Puniceibacterium sp. IMCC21224: one gene and its partner. The protein of the gene in region 1 interacts with the protein of each later gene in a pairwise test. Links are inferred from orthologs where the notes say so. Each region holds a gene or a part of one and is shown in the gene's direction. Other genes may lie near its edges. The genes, in order: IMCC21224_RS11620 and mrdA.

Evidence for each region.
Region 2: the proteins of IMCC21224_RS11620 (region 1) and mrdA interact in binary tests that used the Escherichia coli proteins (3 or more experiments, as listed by UniProt). The link is inferred for Puniceibacterium sp. IMCC21224 from one-to-one orthologs.

Annotation. Positions count from the first base shown.
Region 1 is NZ_LDPY01000001.1:2,520,985-2,524,413, reverse strand. Bases 259-3,368 are described here. They hold IMCC21224_RS11620 (penicillin-binding protein 1A), read left to right. Parts: upstream 259-592; coding sequence 593-3,145; downstream 3,146-3,368. Other genes in these bases: prfB (peptide chain release factor 2), read left to right, coding at 3,232-3,368; IMCC21224_RS11625 (N-acetylmuramoyl-L-alanine amidase), read left to right, coding at 259-481. In the rest of the region: more of IMCC21224_RS11625, read left to right, coding at 1-258; more of prfB, read left to right, coding at 3,369-3,429. UniProt on the Escherichia coli protein: Cell wall formation. Synthesis of cross-linked peptidoglycan from the lipid intermediates.
Region 2 is NZ_LDPY01000001.1:949,239-952,557, reverse strand. Bases 240-3,239 are described here. They hold mrdA (penicillin-binding protein 2), read left to right. Parts: upstream 240-767; coding sequence 768-2,711; downstream 2,712-3,239. Other genes in these bases: rodA (rod shape-determining protein RodA), read left to right, coding at 2,708-3,239; IMCC21224_RS04395 (hypothetical protein), read left to right, coding at 240-771. Outside these bases: rod shape-determining protein MreC, read left to right, coding at 1-239; more of IMCC21224_RS04395, read left to right, coding at 232-239; more of rodA, read left to right, coding at 3,240-3,319. UniProt on the Escherichia coli protein: Catalyzes cross-linking of the peptidoglycan cell wall. Responsible for the determination of the rod shape of the cell. Is probably required for lateral peptidoglycan synthesis and maintenance of the correct diameter during lateral and centripetal growth.

The DNA of each region.
Region 1 (3,429 bases):
TGTGTCGCTGCACGCTGATGCGCTGGAGGAAGGCGCGGCGCGTGGGGCGGCGATTTACACGCTGGCCGATGAGGCGTCTGACGCGGCCTCGGCGGCGCTGGCCGAACGGCATGACCGCGACGATCTGCTCGCAGGGCTGGATCTGTCCGGATCGGATGACCGGGTAGCCAATGTGCTGATGTCGCTGGCGCGGCTGGACAACAGCCCACGGTCGCATGCGATGGCGCGGCATCTGCTTGCCGGTATCCGCAATGCGGTGGGGCGGGTGCACAAACATCCGCTGCGCCAGGCGGGGTTTTCGGTGCTCAAGGCGGCCGATATCCCGTCGGTCCTGATCGAACTCGGGTTTCTGTCGACGAGCGCGGATCTTAGAAACTTGCGTGATCCGGCCTGGCGGGCGGGCATGGCGGCGGGTATTCGCGACGGGCTTCAGGCCTGGGCGGTCGAGGATGCGGCACTGGCCCGACTGCGGCGCCAATAGGGGGCAGTGGTCGGTGGCAGGAACCGGCCATCACACGCAACGTTGTGTTTTGACGCGGGCGCGCCTGCGGTATAAGTCACCCCGTGCAACCCAGTCAGAGAGCCGTGCCGCGTGACCAGATTTATCCTGTCCTTTTTCGGAGCAATTTTCAGTGTGCTGACGCTCGGCCTGTTTATGGTGGCTGTGACCATTGGGGCGGTCTTCTGGATGTATGGCCGCGATCTGCCCAGCCACGAAAGTCTGGCACAATATACGCCCCCGACCATCAGTCGGATCTATTCGACCGAAGGCCGGATCATCGATGAATTCGCGCAGGAACGCCGCCTGTTCACTCCGGCGAACGAAATCCCGGATCTGGTCAAAGAGGCGTTCATCAGCGCCGAGGACAAGAATTTCTATTCCCATCAGGGCTATGACCTTCGCGGCATTGCGGCTGCGGCCATCGACGCCGTGCGCACGCGCGGGCGCGATGTGCGCGGTGCCTCGACCATCACCCAGCAGGTTATGAAGAACTTTCTGTTGTCGGGCGACCGGCGCGCCGAGCGTAAGATCAAGGAAATCATCCTCGCCACCCGGCTTGAGGAAACGCTGAGCAAGGACAAGATCCTTGAACTGTACCTGAACGAGATTTTTCTGGGCCAGAATTCGTATGGTGTGACGGCCGCCGCACAGACCTATTTCAATAAATCTCTGGCAGACCTGTCACCGCACGAGGCGGCGTTTCTGGCCTCGCTGCCCAAGGCGCCGTCCGATTTCCATCCGGTTCGCGCCAAGGAACGCGTGACCCAGCGCCGCGACTTTGTCCTGCGCGAGATGGAAGAGAATGGTTATATCACCCAAGCGGTCTACGAACAGGAGGTCGCAGCGCCACTGGAATCGGTTCAGAACGGCGACTTTGATCCGTTCCAGGCCAGCCTGCCACCGCGCGATTATTTCACCGACGAAATCCGCCGCCAGTTGAGCCGTGATTTCGGTGAGGGCGAATTCTTTTCCGGCGGTTTTTCGGTCCGCGCCACAATTGATCCCGAAATGCAGGTCGAGGCGGCCAAGGCGCTGCGCACCGCGCTTGAAAGCTATGACCGCAGTCTGGGCATCTGGCGTGGCACGGGCAAGACGATCCCGGTCGACCAGCTGGGGTCCGAAGCCGCCTGGCGCGAGGCGTTGGGATCGGTGTCGGTGTCACGCGATGTCGACCTCGAAAACCAATGGTATCCGGCAGTTGTCCTCGAAGTTGGTGCGAACGAGGCCCGTATCGGGATCGAAAACGTCGCCGAGGATCAGGATGGCCACTGGATTCCCGCCAAGGACGTCCAATGGGCGCGCAAGCGTTTGCCAACTGGCAAGCTGGGGCGCAAAGCGCAGGTCGCGGGTGACCTTCTGGCTGTGGGCGAGGTGGTGTTGGTCCGCCGCATGACCGCTGACAGCGACGGGTCGTTCATCCGCTGGACGTTGCGCCAGGTGCCCGCGGTGCAGGGCGGGTTCATGGCGATGGACGTCAACACTGGCCGGGTGATCGCGATGCAGGGCGGTTTCAGCTATCAGCATTCGGTGTTCAACCGTGCAACGCAGGCGAAACGTCAGCCGGGGTCCAGCTTTAAACCCTTTGTTTACGCTTCGGCACTGGACAGCGGCTATAGCCCGGCGACCATCGTGGTGGACGCCCCGATCGAGATCAACACGCCGCAGGGTGTGTGGCGTCCCAAGAACGCGTCGAACACCTTTTACGGCCCAACGCCGTTGCGCACCGGCATCGAACAGTCGCGCAACCTGATGACCATCCGCCTTGCCCAAGAGGTCGGAATGGACACCGTCGCGCGGTATGCCGAGAAATTCGGCGTGTATGATCACATGAGCCGGGTGCTGGCCAATGCACTGGGGTCCGAGGAAACGACGATTTTCAAAATGGTAGCGGCCTATGCGATGTTCGCCAATGGCGGTGAGCGGGTGGAACCCACTCTGGTTGACCGGGTGCAGGATCGTTACGGCAACACTGTCTACCGGCATGACAAACGCGACTGCGTGAATTGCGACGATCTGAACATCGCGTCAGATCGCAGTCCGCGCATCGTGTCCAACCGCGAACGTGTTATGGACCCGGTGACCGCGTATCAGCTGACCTCCATGCTCGAAGGGGTGGTCTCACGCGGGACCGCCCGCCGTACTGTCAACCTGCCGGTTCCAACCGCAGGTAAGACCGGCACCACCAACGATTCCAAGGATGTCTGGTTCGTCGGCTTTACCAGCAATATCGTCGCGGGCTGCTATATCGGCTACGATCAGCCACGCAACATGGGGCGCGGCGCATCAGGTGGCGGTATGTGCGGCCCGGTGTTTCAGCAGTTCATGCTGCAGGCGGTCAAGAAATACGGCGGTGGCAAATTCAAGGTCCCGACCTCGTGCCAGTTCATCAATATCGACCGCTTTACCGGCGCCCGTCTGGGCAATGGGGCCAGCGGTGCCAATGTGGTGTCCGAATGTTTCCGCGAAGGCGAAGAGCCGATCTTTGGCATCCAGTTCGACGGTGGCTTTGCCATGGGTGGTAATTTCGACATCATCCAGCCAGATGGCGGTACCGCGCGGCAGGTCACCACATCCTCAGGCAAAAAGGCTGTGGTCGGGCCCAAGGCCAGCTTTGGGTCCCTCAGTTCGGGTGGTCTGTACTGAGCAAAGGTCTGCAAAAAGGCTGATCTTGTCCCGGACGCGCTGGCTTGGTATCAGGCAGGCCTTAGCAGGACTGACAGGACCCCCTCATGCGCGCAGAGCTTCAGAACCATGTCGACAAGATCGAGAAATCGCTTGATCTGCTGCGTCAGCGGCTGGACTGGGACACCGCCCCGCACCGGCTCGAGGAATTCAACGCCCGGGTTGAGGATCCTAACCTGTGGAACGATCCCGAAGCGGCGCAGAAACTGATGCGTGAACGGCAGATGCTGGTCGACGCGATGGAA
Region 2 (3,319 bases), 1.6 Mb from region 1 along the record:
ACGGTGACGTTTTTCCCCCCGGCCTGCTGATTGGGCAGGTGGCACAGGACCCCGGCGGACGGCTGCGCATCCGCATGGCGGCTGACTATGAACGTCTGGAATTCCTGCGCGTCTTGCGCGACCACGGTGCGCGCAAGGTCACACAACCCAGCGCGCTGATTATGCCTGACGCCCCGTTGGGGACCGTAACGCCCCCCCCCGAGGCCAGCGACGAAACCGCGGGCGTCGGCGATGGTTGACCAAAGCCTGACCCGAATCTGGAGCATGCGCGCGGCCTTTCTGGCGCTCAGTCTGTTGGTGATCTTCTTTCATTTGCTGCCACTTGAGACGATGCCACGTCGCTGGGCCCCGCCCGATCTGATCGTGGCATTGTGCTTTGCCTGGGCATTGCGGCGCCCAGATTATGTTCCGGCGTTGCTGGTCGCGGGCGTCATTTTGCTGACGGATCTGGTGTTTCACCGCCCACCCGGACTCTGGGCTGCGCTGGTGGTGATGGCGGCCGAGTGGCTGAAATCCCGTGAACGGCGTCAGCGTGATAACACCTTTGTGCTGGAATGGATCACCGTGGCGGGATGCCTGCTGATCATAACCCTGATATATCGTCTGGTGTTGTTAGTGCTGATTGTCTCTCCGGGGACATTCGCACTGTCGCTGATGCAGTTGATCACGACCATCGCGGTTTATCCGCTGATCGTGCTATCGTCACATCTGGTGTTCGGGGTCCGACGTTCGGCACCTGGTGAAGTGGACAGGCTGGGACATTCGCTATGAGACGCACACCACGCGATTCCGCAGAAAGCGTCCGCCGGATCACCCGGCGCGGCATCATTCTGGGTGGGCTGCAGCTGGGGTTTTCCGGGGTTCTGGCCGCCCGGATGCAATTCATGCAGGTTGAACAGGCAGATCAGTTTCGTCTGCTGGCCGAAGAGAATCGCATCAACATCCGCGTGATTCCCCCCGCACGCGGCGAGATTTTTGACCGCAACGGCATCATCATCGCCGAAAACGAACCCAGCTACCGCATCACCATGGTCCGCGAAGACGCCGGAAATGTCGACGAGGTGATTGCCCGCCTTTCGACGCTGGTTGAACTTGACGAGGACGAATTGAACCGCGCGCTGGCCTCGATGGCCCGGTCCGCGCCATTCCTGCCGATCACCGTCGCAGATCGCGTCAGCTGGGAAGCGGTGAGCCGCGTCGCGGTCAACGCCCCCGCCCTGCCCGGCGTCACCCCCGAGGTCGGCCTGTCGCGGCATTACCCGCAGGGCAAAATGTACGCCCATGTCGTTGGCTATGTGAATCCCGTCTCAGAAAGCGATCTGGCGCTGTACGAGGATCCCGACCCGGTGCTGCGCATCCCGCGGTTTCAGTTCGGCAAAGTCGGAGTCGAGGCGAAATACGAGGATCGTTTGCGCGGCCGTGCCGGTGCCAAACGGGTCGAGGTCAATGCCGTCGGCCGCGTCATGCGGGAACTGGACCGCCGCGAAGGTGAAGCCGGTGCCGATCTGCAACTGACGGTGGACACCAAGCTTCAGGATTACATCGAAGCCCGTTTAGGCACCGAAAGCGCCAGCGTCGTAGTAATGGATCTTGAGCACGGCGACATTCGCGCCGCAGTCTCTGCGCCGTCCTACGATCCCAATCTGTTTGTGCGCGGCATCTCGTATGCCAATTACGGTGTGCTGCACGACAACGACCGCAGGCCGCTGGCGTCAAAAACCGTGCAGGACGCCTATCCGCCCGGCTCTACCTTCAAGATGGTGACAGCCATGGCGGCGATGGAGGCCGGTGTGATCGGTCCCGAAGAAACGGTCTGGTGCCCGGGCCATCTTGAGGTTGGCGGCCGCCGCTTTCACTGCTGGAAACGCGCCGGCCACGGCCACATGAATCTGGAACAATCCCTGCGCGAAAGCTGCGATGTGTACTACTACGACCTCGCCTTGAAGGTGGGGATCGAAAACATTGCGGCAATGTGCCATCAGTTGGGTCTGGGCGAAGCACATGACATCCCGATGTCAGCGGTCAGCTCGGGTTTGGTGCCCGACAAGGCCTGGAAGCAACGCGAACGCGGCGCGGGATGGGTGATCGGTGATACTGTAAACACCGCCATCGGTCAGGGCTTTGTGCTGACCTCGCCGCTGCAACTGGCGGTGATGACGGCCCGACTGGCGACCGGGCGTAGCATCACCCCGCGTCTGGTGAAATCCATCGACGGGATCGAAACGCCGTCGCGCGGCGGGGACAGCCTGGGGTTAAACGAAAACCACCTGCGCCAGATCCGCCGCGCCATGTTCGCGGTCAGCAACAACCGGCGCGGCACCGGCTACGGATCACGTATCACCGAAGAGGCCTACCGCATGGCGGGCAAAAGCGGCACCAGCCAGGTCCGCAACATCAGCCCCGCAGAACGGGCGCGCGGCGTGATCAACAACAACGACCTGCCGTGGAACCGACGCGATCACGGGTTGTTCGTGAATTTCGCCCCTTACGACAATCCCAAGATCGCAGTGGCGGTGGTGGTCGAACATGGCGGCGGCGGCTCCTCCGCGGCGGCACCGATCAACCGCGACGTGACTCTTCAGGCGCTCTACGGTGAGGACCCACCGCTGTCCGCCTATCCGTCCAGAGACCATGGCCGGATCAAAGCGCAGCAGGAACGACTGCGCGACGAACGCCAGATGACCCGAACCGACGGATCTGGCCGCGCATGAGCTATCTTGAATATACCGTCAAAACGGTCCCCGCAGGCATCCGCAAGGCGCTGTATCTTAACTGGCCGCTGGTGCTGTTGCTCAGCGCGGTGGCCTGCGTCGGCTTTCTCATGCTCTATTCAGTCGCGGGCGGATCGTTCACTCCCTGGGCTGAACCACAAATGCGACGCTACGGCCTGGGTCTGGCCGCGATGTTTGTGGTCGCGATGGTGCCGATCTGGTTCTGGCGCAACATGGCGGTGGTGGCCTATCTGGTGTCGATCGGCCTGCTGGTGTTGGTCGAATTTTTCGGCTCGATCGGGATGGGCGCGCAACGGTGGATCGACCTCGGATTTATGCGGCTGCAACCGTCCGAGCTGATGAAGATCACCATGGTGATGCTGCTGGCAGCCTATTACGATTGGCTGCCGATTCACAAGACATCGCGCATCCTTTGGGTGATCCTGCCGGTGATCCTGATCTTTGCGCCGACCTTACTGGTGCTGACGCAGCCCGACCTTGGCACCGCAATCCTGTTGGTCATCGGCGGTGGGCTGATGATGTTTCTGGCCGGCGTGCATTGGGGCTATTTCGCCGCCGTGATCGCCGCAGGCACCGGCTTTGTCGCC